3 regions of the Franconibacter pulveris genome follow, and region 3 is predicted to be linked to each of the others. Evidence: predicted binding sites of a transcription regulator. Region 3 holds the regulator's gene; each other region holds the start of a gene.
The links. The regulator LexA, encoded in region 3, represses DNA repair genes until DNA is damaged. The targets are predictions, from matches to a motif close to TNCTGTATGTACATACAGNA.
Positions count from the first base shown of each region.

Region 1: a site for LexA is predicted at 1,282-1,301, ahead of ACU4F7_RS13785 (YebG family protein). Genes of this name have one in related genera too.
Region 2: a site for LexA is predicted at 1,176-1,195, ahead of metR (HTH-type transcriptional regulator MetR). Genes of this name have one in related genera too.

Region 1 is NZ_CM165555.1:2,917,750-2,921,025, reverse strand. Features, by position in the region: gene purT (formate-dependent phosphoribosylglycinamide formyltransferase) at 6-1,184, opposite strand; gene ACU4F7_RS13785 (YebG family protein) at 1,316-1,639, shown strand; gene yebF (protein YebF) at 1,959-2,306, shown strand; gene ACU4F7_RS13775 (tellurite resistance TerB family protein) at 2,426-3,091, shown strand; gene ptrB (oligopeptidase B) at 3,178-3,276, shown strand, end outside.
Region 2 is NZ_CM165555.1:243,044-246,319, forward strand. Features, by position in the region: gene ACU4F7_RS01240 (carboxylate/amino acid/amine transporter) at 1-303, shown strand, start outside; gene metR (HTH-type transcriptional regulator MetR) at 191-1,144, opposite strand; gene metE (5-methyltetrahydropteroyltriglutamate--homocysteine S-methyltransferase) at 1,468-3,276, shown strand, end outside.
Region 3 is NZ_CM165555.1:355,673-358,948, forward strand. Features, by position in the region: gene plsB (glycerol-3-phosphate 1-O-acyltransferase PlsB) at 1-1,027, opposite strand, end outside; gene ACU4F7_RS01765 (diacylglycerol kinase) at 1,160-1,528, shown strand; gene lexA (transcriptional repressor LexA) at 1,641-2,249, shown strand; gene dinF (MATE family efflux transporter DinF) at 2,333-3,276, shown strand, end outside.

The DNA.
Region 1 (3,276 bases), 2.1 Mb from region 3:
TTTTTTTATGCCTTGACGCGGATGGCGGCGGCTGCCGCTTTGGCGCGAGTAATGGCGTCGTCAACCGTTTCGCCAGTGGCTAACGCGACGCCCAGGCGGCGCGTGCCGTTGATTTCCGGCTTGCCGAACAGGCGCAGCTGCAGCCCGGCGCCCAGTGCGGCGTCAACATTGTCATACTGCACATTTTCGCTCACCAGTTCAGGCAGGATAACCGCCGAGGCGCTCGGGCCATACTGGCGAATGCCGCCGACCGGCAAATCGAGGAAGGCGCGCACGTGCAGCGCGAACTCCGATAAATCCTGCGAAATCAGCGTTACCATGCCGGTATCATGCGGGCGAGGGGAGACTTCGCTGAAAACGACGTCGTCGCCGCAGACAAACAGCTCCACGCCGAACAGGCCGTGGCCCCCCAGCGCCAGCACCACGTCACGCGCTATTTCCTGCGCGCGCGCCAGCGCGGCTTCGCTCATCTGCTGCGGCTGCCAGGACTCGCGGTAGTCGCCCTCTTCCTGACGATGGCCTACCGGCGAGCAGAAATGCACGCCGTCGACCGCGCTCACGGTCAGTAACGTAATTTCGAAGTCAAATTCCACTACGCCTTCAACAATCACTCGTCCCGCGCCTGCCCGGCCGCCCTGTTGGGCATATTGCCAGGCTTTTTCAAGCTGTTCCGGCCCGCGAATAAAGCTCTGGCCTTTGCCGGATGAGCTCATCACCGGTTTAACGATGCAGGGAAAGCCGATTTCTTCAACGGCGGCCTGAAAAGCGGCTTCGCTGTCGGCGAAACGGTAGCTGGAGGTAGGAAGTTTAAGCTCTTCGGCGGCGAGACGACGGATGCCTTCGCGGTTCATGGTCAGTTTCGCGGCGCGCGCGCAGGGCACTACGCGCTGACCCTGCTGTTCAAGCTCAATCAGCATATCCGTCGCGATGGCTTCGATCTCCGGCACGATATAGTCCGGCATCTCTTTCGCCACCAGCGCTTTGAGCGCCGCCGCGTCCAGCATATTGATGACATGGCTGCGGTGCGCAACGTGCATGGCTGGCGCATCGGCGTAGCGGTCTACCGCAATCACCTCAACCCCAAGCTGCTGGCATTCGATAGCCACTTCTTTGCCCAGTTCGCCCGCCCCAAGCAGCATGACGCGCGTCGCTGCCGGACGCAGCGCGGTTCCTAATAGAGCCATAATAGTTTTCTCGCTATGCAGGAAATTGGCCGGAGTATAAACGAAAACGATTGCGCTTGCAGTAACAGGCATTTGCATGCCAAAGATGAATGCGTTATACTGTATAAATACACAGTAATGAGGGTTCAAAAATGGCGGTAGAAATTAAATACGTCGTAATCCGTGAGGGTGTGGAAAAAATGTCATTTGCCAGTAAAAAGGAAGCGGATGCCTGGGACAAAATGCTCGATCTCGCCGAGGCACTGGAAGGCTGGCTGCAGCATGCGCCGATAACCCTGGAAGAGGGGCAGACCGAGCAGCTCGCGCTGTGGATGGCGGAAAACAAAGACAGCCTGGGCGCTATCGTGCGTACCGGTCGTCTGCCGCAGGAAAATGGCGAGTCAGCGCCGGCTGAAAGCGATGAAAACGGCGCGGTGGCGTTAAGCGCGGCGCGTAAGCGCACCAAAGCCGCCTGATATCCGCATGAGGCGTAGCGCGCTACGGCGCGCTGGCCTGATGGGGCCTCCTCTGCTTTACCTTTCTTGTCTTCGCTCTTCGCTCTTCGCTCTTCGCTCTTCGCTCTCCGCTCTTCGCTCTCCGCTCTCCGCTCTTCGCTCTTCGCTCTCCGCTCTCCGCTCTCCGCTCTCCGCTCTCCGCTCTCCGCTCTCCTGTCGCTCTGCGCTTTTCTGGCGCCTCCCTGTAATTAATAAGGCTATTTCTCAAAGCCGCCTTCAAACCCTTGCGCTCCGTTGGTTTTATACCAGGCTTTCTCTGTACCAACAGTGGAGGGTAATAATGATGAAAAAGAGGAATCTTTTAGCCTGCGCTTTGCTCCTTGGCAGCGCCTGCGCCGCCCATGCCGATGACCCGCGCGAGGTGCCGTTCCCTAAATGCGAGGGCGCGAATGCGCAAACTATCGCCGCCAGCGTGAAGCGCGATTACCTGCAAAACCGCATTGTGCGCTGGGCGGATGACCAGAAGACGCTGGGCCAGGCGGACCCGGTGGCCTGGATTAACAGCAAGGAGATAACCGGCAAGGATGAAAAGTGGAAAGTGCCGCTGACGGTACGCGGTAAAAACAGAGACATTCACTATACCGTCACCGTCGACTGCAAAGCGGGCAAAGCCCACTACCAGCTTTAATTGCGCGGCAGGAGCAGCCGCTCCTGCCCGATTCTTTTCCCTCTCTTTGCCCTTCCAGACATTTCTTGACGCCTGCTCGCTTACGCTTTCGGGATACCCCCCAACAGCAGAGGACAGTCATGACCAACTGGATGAACCAACTTCAGTCAATGCTTGGCACTATCAGCAGCGGCAATAAAACCCAGAGCGGCGAAAGCGGCCTTGGCAAACTGCTCACTCCCGGCGCGCTGGGCGGCCTGGCTGGGCTGCTGGTGGCAAGCAAATCTTCCCGCAAGCTGCTTTCGAAATACGGCACCGGCGCGCTGATGGTGGGCGGCGGCGCGGTGGCGGGCACGGTGCTGTGGAACAAGTACAAAGACAAAATCCGCGCGGCGCATCAGGACGAGCCCGATTACGGCAAACCTGTCGCCTCGCTCGACCGGCGGGCGGAACGACTGATTACGGCGCTGGTGTTCGCCGCCAAAAGCGACGGGCATATTGATGACCAGGAGCGGGCCGCCATTGAACGGCAGCTTCGCGAAGCAGGCGTTGAAGGCGAGGGCAGGGCGGTGGTGCAGCAGGCTATCGATCAGCCGCTCGATCCGGCGCGACTGGCGCAGGATATTCGCGATGAAGAGGAAGCCCTGGAGATCTGGTACCTGAGCTGCGCGGTAATCGATGTCGATCACTTTATGGAGCGCAGCTATCTCAATGCCTTAGGCGACGCCCTGAAAATCCCGCAGGAGGTGCGCGAAGAGATAGAAAACGACATCCGCGAGCAGAAAAAAGCGCTGCCGCCATCGTAAAGAAGTCTTAATCTTAGGCATGTTTCGCTTGCAACACGCTGGGGTTTTGCCACCCTTACAGTGTGTTAACCGAAAAGAACAACGACATGCCACCTCAAGCTAAAAAAATACCTCACGCCATCACGCAGCATGGCGATACGCGAATCGATAACTATTACTGGCTGCGTGACGACGCCCGATCCGAC
Region 2 (3,276 bases), 110 kb from region 3:
ACGACGTTGCAATGGGGCATTCTGGTATGGCTTGGCGTGGCGGCGTCAGGGTTGGGCTATTTTATGTGGAACTACGGCGCCACGCAGGTTGATGCGGGCACGCTCGGCATTATGAATAACGTTCACGTCCCGGCCGGGCTGCTGGTTAACCTCGCCATCTGGCAGGAGCAGCCCCACTGGCCGAGTTTTATTATTGGGGGTACGGTAATAATGGCCTCGCTGTGGGTCCATCGACGCTGGGTCGCTCCGCGCTCTTCACAAACGGCAGATGATCGCAGGCGTGCTGACGCGCCGAGCGAATAAACGCCTCCGTTACCGGCTGACGCTGTTCGCCGTCGCGCACTGCGGCGTACAGCCGGCTCCATAAGCCTTCGCCCAGGGTTTTGGTCACCACCAGGCCCTGGCGCTCAAAACTCTCCACCACCCAGTGCGGCAACGCGGCGATGCCCATGCGTGCCGACACCATCTGAATCAGCAGCAGCGTGTTATCCACGCTCTTGAGCGAAGGGCTGACGCCTGCCGGTTGCAGAAAATGCCGCCATACGTCCAGGCGACTGCGCTGCACCGGATAAATCAGCAGCGTCTCCCCGGAAAAATCTTCCGGCGCGATGCGGGTTTTGGCGGCAAGCGGGTGATCGGTCGCCAGCACCAGGCGCACTTCAAAGTCAAACATCGGCGAATAGTGCAGACCGCTGCGCGGCAGAATGTCGGAAGTCAGCACCAGGTCCAGTTCGCTCTGTTGCAGCGCAGGCTGCGGGTCGAACGTCACGCCCGATTTAAAATCCATCTCCACCTGCGGCCACTGGCGGCGGAAATTCTCAAGCGCTGGCGTCAGCCACTGGATACAGCTGTGGCACTCGATAGCGATGCGAAGCTTCGTCTGCTGAGGCTCGTTGCACGCCTGCAGCGCCCGGCCAATCTGCGGCAGAACCTGTTCGGCCAGCTGCAGCAGGATTTCGCCCTGCGGCGTAAAGCGCAGCGGCTGGCTTTTACGCACAAACAGCCGAAAACCGAGCCGCTGTTCAAGATCGCTGAACTGATGAGAGAGGGCGGATTGCGTCTGATGCAGCGAGGCCGCCGCCGCTGCCAGAGAGCCGCAATTTCGCAGCGCCTGGAGCGTTCGCAGGTGTTTAATTTCGATCATGAAAGTCCTTCACTTCGCCATGAGGAATTTGCGCTTGAGGAATATACAGTACCTGCGGATTATGGATGTGTAAACATCTGGACGTCCAAACTCGTCATAATTCGACTTGCAGATGCGTTGGCTTTCCTCGCTCGCCCCAGTCATTTACTGGAGTAAGCTCCTGGGAACTCGCTGCGTCGCCGCCTTTCTGCAAGCCGACTTATTTAGAGTTAGCCCCTTCGGGGGCAAATCCGAAATACATACGGATTAACGAATAAGACGAACAGATTCATTTTCTGAAATTCGCGACTAAGCGGATCCATCTTCAAGAGAGGCAGAACATCATGACTATCCATAACCACACCCTCGGATTCCCTCGCGTCGGCCTGCGTCGCGAACTGAAAAAAGCGCAAGAAAGCTACTGGGCGGGCAATTCCAGCCGCGAAGAATTACTGGCGGTGGGCCGCGAGCTGCGCGCACGCCACTGGGAACAACAAAAGGCGGCGGGCATTGATTTGCTGCCGGTGGGCGACTTCGCCTGGTACGACCATGTTCTGACCACCAGCCTGCTGCTCGGCAATGTGCCGGCTCGTCATCAGAACGCGGACGGCTCGGTGGATATCGACACCCTGTTCCGTATTGGCCGCGGCCGCGCGCCAACCGGCGAACCTGCCGCCGCCGCGGAAATGACCAAGTGGTTTAATACCAACTATCACTACATGGTGCCGGAGTTCACGAAAGGCCAGCAGTTTAAACTGACCTGGACGCAGCTGATTGAGGAAGTGGACGAAGCGCTGGCGCTGGGCCACCACGTGAAGCCTGTACTGCTCGGTCCGGTTACTTACCTGTGGCTGGGTAAAGTGAAAGGCGAACCGTTCGACCGTCTTTCGCTTCTGAACGACATCCTGCCGGTTTATCAGCAGGTGCTGGCGGAACTGGCGAAACGCGGCATTCAGTGGGTGCAGATTGACGAACCGGCGCTGGTGCTGGAGCTGCCGCAGGCGTGGCTGGATGCGTTCAAACCGGCTTATGAAGCGCTTGCCGGCCAGATCAAACTGCTGCTGACCACTTACTTTGAAGGCGTGTCGGAAAACCTGGACACTATCGCCGCGCTGCCGGTGCAGGGGCTGCACGTGGACCTGGTTCACGGCAAAGATGACGTTAACGAACTGCATCGCCGTCTGCCTGCCGAATGGCTGCTTTCCGCAGGGGTTGTGAATGGCCGTAACGTCTGGCGCGCGGATCTTGCAGAAAAATATGCACAGCTTAAGGATCTGGCAGGCAAGCGCGAGCTGTGGATCGGATCGTCCTGCTCGCTGCTGCACAGCCCTATCGATCTGAGCGTGGAAACCCGTCTGGATGATGAGGTGAAAAGCTGGTTCGCCTTCGCGCTGCAAAAATGCCAGGAGCTGGCGCTGCTGCGCGACGCGCTGAACAGTGGCGATACCGCGAAAATCGACCAGTGGAGCGCGCCGATTCAGGCACGTCGCCACTCGGCGCGGGTGCATAACGCCGCCGTAGGCAAACGCCTTGCCGCCATCACCGCGCAGGACAGCCAGCGCGCTCATGCTTATCCGGTTCGCGCCGAAGCCCAGCGCGCCCGCTTTAAGCTGCCCGCCTGGCCGACCACCACCATTGGCTCCTTCCCGCAAACTACCGAAATCCGCGGCCTGCGCCTGGATTTCAAAAAGGGGAACCTGGATGCTAATCACTACCGCACCGGCATTGCGGAGCATATCAAGCAGGCGATTGTCGAGCAGGAGCGCCTGGGGCTGGACGTGCTGGTGCATGGCGAGGCTGAGCGCAACGACATGGTGGAATATTTCGGCGAGCATCTGGATGGCTTCGTCTTCACGCAAAACGGTTGGGTGCAGAGCTATGGCTCCCGCTGCGTGAAGCCGCCGGTAGTGATTGGCGATGTGAGCCGCCCGGAGCCGATTACCGTTGAATGGGCGAAATACGCCCAGTCGCTGACCGACAAACCGGTAAAAGGCATGCTAACCGGGCCGGTGACAATCCTTTGCTGGTCTTTCCCGCGTGAAGATGTCTCCCGCGAAACCATTGCGAAGCAGATTGCGCTGGCGCTGCGCGACGAAGTGGCGGATCTGGAAGCGGCGGGCATCGGCATCATCCAGATTGACGAACCGGCGCTG
Region 3 (3,276 bases):
TCGGCCCCGCTGGCCAGAAGTTAAGGTTAATGCCGGCGGCGATATGCGGCGGCACCAGACCCTGGTGATAAAGCACGTAGGAGAGCAGCAGATAGTCCATATGGCTGCGGTGGCAGGGCACATAGACGATTTCGTGACCGTCATGGGCCAGCTGGCGCACGCGTTCGGCGTTATGAACATTAATGCCCTGATAAAGCCGGTTCCAGGTAAAGCCCAGAATACGATCGGAGACGCGAATCATCTCATAAGAGAAATTGGCGGCGATCTCTTCCATCAGCGCCACCGCGTTCTGCTGCGCTTTTTCGTGGGAGATTTTCTTGGTGCGCGCTTCGTCTTCGACCGCGCGAGCGATGGCTTTTGAGGCCAGCAGCTTATTGAACAGATCCTGGCGCGCCGGCAGACGCGGGCCTACCGCCGCCAGACGCTGGCGGGCGAAATGCATGCGCGCCACGCGGGCAAGCTTCTGCGCGATGGTTTTATCGGTGCCGTGCTCTGTCGCCATGCGGCGCAGGGATACCGGCTGCGAGAAGCGAACAAAGCTATCGCGGCCAAGCCAGGAGATAGCGAAAAACTTTTGTACGCCGTTAAGCAGGCGCAGCGGCGGGTTTTCTTCGCCTTTCTCACGCCCCGGCGCGCGGCCGAACATCACCGATACCGGCACCATCTGCACGTCGAGACCGGCATTGCTGCGATGCAGATCCAGGTACTCGTGAAACAGCTTGATGGACTCTTCTTTCGGCGTGTACCAGGTGAAAACGCGCGGGCCGCCGTGAATAAAGATGTAGCGGGGCAATTGCGTGCCATCGATTTCCAGCGGTTCTAACGGGTCCGGTAAATCGTGGGCCAGACACTGGGCGCGCAGCGTTAACAAATCCGCTTTGGAGTTGTACGGCAAGACGTACATGATGGGACGAGAGGTATCAAGCCCCAGCTCGGCGCAAGGATCCGCCGGAATAGACTTGCTTTTTACCAGCATACTTAATGGTAAATTCAGTAATTTGTAGTACATTCGTGGCCAACCGGACATAAACGATGTAAAGCCTCTGGTTAATAATGCAATGGCGCCGTCAGAATAGCAGAAACGATGCGGAATTTCTGTGGTGCTTCGTTGTTGAGCGCAATAGCATTGACGCTGATAAATCAAAAAGGTTTCTTTTTCATGGCCAATAACACCACCGGACTCACCCGAATCATTAAAGCGGCAGGCTACTCCTGGAAAGGAATTAGCGCGGCATGGAGGAATGAGGCGGCGTTCCGCCAGGAAGGCGTGGCGACAATACTCGCCATACTTATCGCCTGCTGGCTGGATGTCGACCCAATTACCCGCGTGCTGCTGATTGGCTCCGTTTTGCTGGTGATGATTGTGGAAATCCTGAATAGCGCTATCGAAGCGGTGGTTGACCGCATCGGGCCTGAGTTCCATGAGCTTTCCGGCCGCGCCAAGGATATGGGTTCGGCGGCGGTGTTGCTGGCGATTATCCTTGCCCTTATCACCTGGGTCACGCTGCTGTGGCAGCATTTGCGATAAGTTTTCCAGAATTGGCCGCGCTGGCGCGCTTTTTTGCGGGTAAGGTGGTTTCAAAATCGCCTTTAGCTGTATATACTCACAGCATTCACTGTATATTCACCCAGGGGGCGGAATGAAAGCATTAACTACCAGGCAACAAGAGGTGTTTGATCTCATTCGGGATCATATCAGCCAGACCGGCATGCCGCCTACTCGTGCCGAAATCGCGCAGCGTCTGGGGTTCCGTTCGCCCAACGCGGCGGAAGAGCATTTAAAAGCGCTGGCGCGTAAAGGCGTTATTGAAATCGTTTCCGGCGCTTCCCGCGGCATTCGTCTGTTGCAGGAAGATGAAGAGGGCCTGCCGCTGGTGGGGCGCGTCGCCGCTGGCGAACCGCTGCTGGCGCAGCAGCATATCGAAGGCCACTACCAGGTCGACCCTTCTCTCTTTAAGCCGAGCGCGGATTTTCTGCTGCGCGTTAGCGGCATGTCGATGAAAGACATCGGCATTATGGATGGCGATCTGCTGGCGGTGCATAAAACGCAGGATGTGCGTAACGGCCAGGTCGTGGTGGCGCGTATCGATGATGAAGTCACCGTTAAGCGCCTGAAAAAGCAAGGCAACACCGTCGAGCTGCTGCCGGAAAACAACGAATTCAAACCTATTGTGGTTGACCTGCGCGAGCACACCTTCTCTATTGAAGGGTTGGCCGTAGGGGTCATCCGCAACGGCGAATGGCTTTAACGCTCGCCTGATTGATAAACACACCGCAACGCAGCGCCCCTCGTTGCGGTTTTTTTTATCTTCTTTTCTCAGACTGCGTCCCCATGCCTTTTTTCTCACAGACTGACCGCGCGCTCTGGCGGCTTGCGCTGCCGATGATTTTCTCCAACATCACCGTTCCCCTGCTGGGCCTCGTCGATACGGCGGTCATAGGCCATCTTGACAGCGCCGACTATCTGGGCGGCGTGGCCGTAGGCGCAACCACCACCAGCTTCCTCTTTATGCTGCTGCTTTTTCTGCGTATGAGCACCACCGGGCTGACCGCGCAAGCCTTCGGCGCTCAGGATCCTACCCGGCTTGCCCGCGCGCTGGTGCAGCCGATACTGCTGGCCGTGGGGGCGGGGCTGATTATTATGCTGTTGCGTACGCCGCTGATTGACCTGGCGCTGCATATTGTCGGCGGCAGCGAAGCGGTATTGATGCAGGCAAGGCGTTTTTTAGAGATTCGCTGGCTTAGCGCCCCCGCGTCGCTCGCCAACCTGGTGCTACTCGGCTGGCTGCTTGGCGTGCAGTATGCGCGCGCTCCAGTGATCCTGTTAGTTGTGGGAAACCTGCTTAACATCGCGCTCGATCTCTGGCTGGTCATGGGCTTGCATCTGAATGTCCGGGGAGCGGCGCTTGCCACCGCGCTTGCCGAGTACGCCACTTTCTTTCTTGGCTTGTGGATGGTAAAGGGCGTGCTGAACAGGCGCGGCATCGGCGTTTCAATGCTCGCCACGGCGTGGCGCGGCGAGTTTCGTCGCCTGCTGGCGCTTAATCGCGACATCATGCTGCGTTCGCTGCTCTTGCAGCTCTGCTTTGCCGCCGTAACCATTTTTGGCGCACGCCTTGGCAGCGAAGTGGTCGCAGTCAACGCCATCTTAATGACCTTTTTAACGTTTACCGCTTACGCGCTGGATGGGTTCGCTTATGCCGTCGAAGCGCATTCCGGGCAGGCTTATGGCGCGCGAGACGGAAGCCAACTGCTGGATGTCTGGCAGGCGGCGTG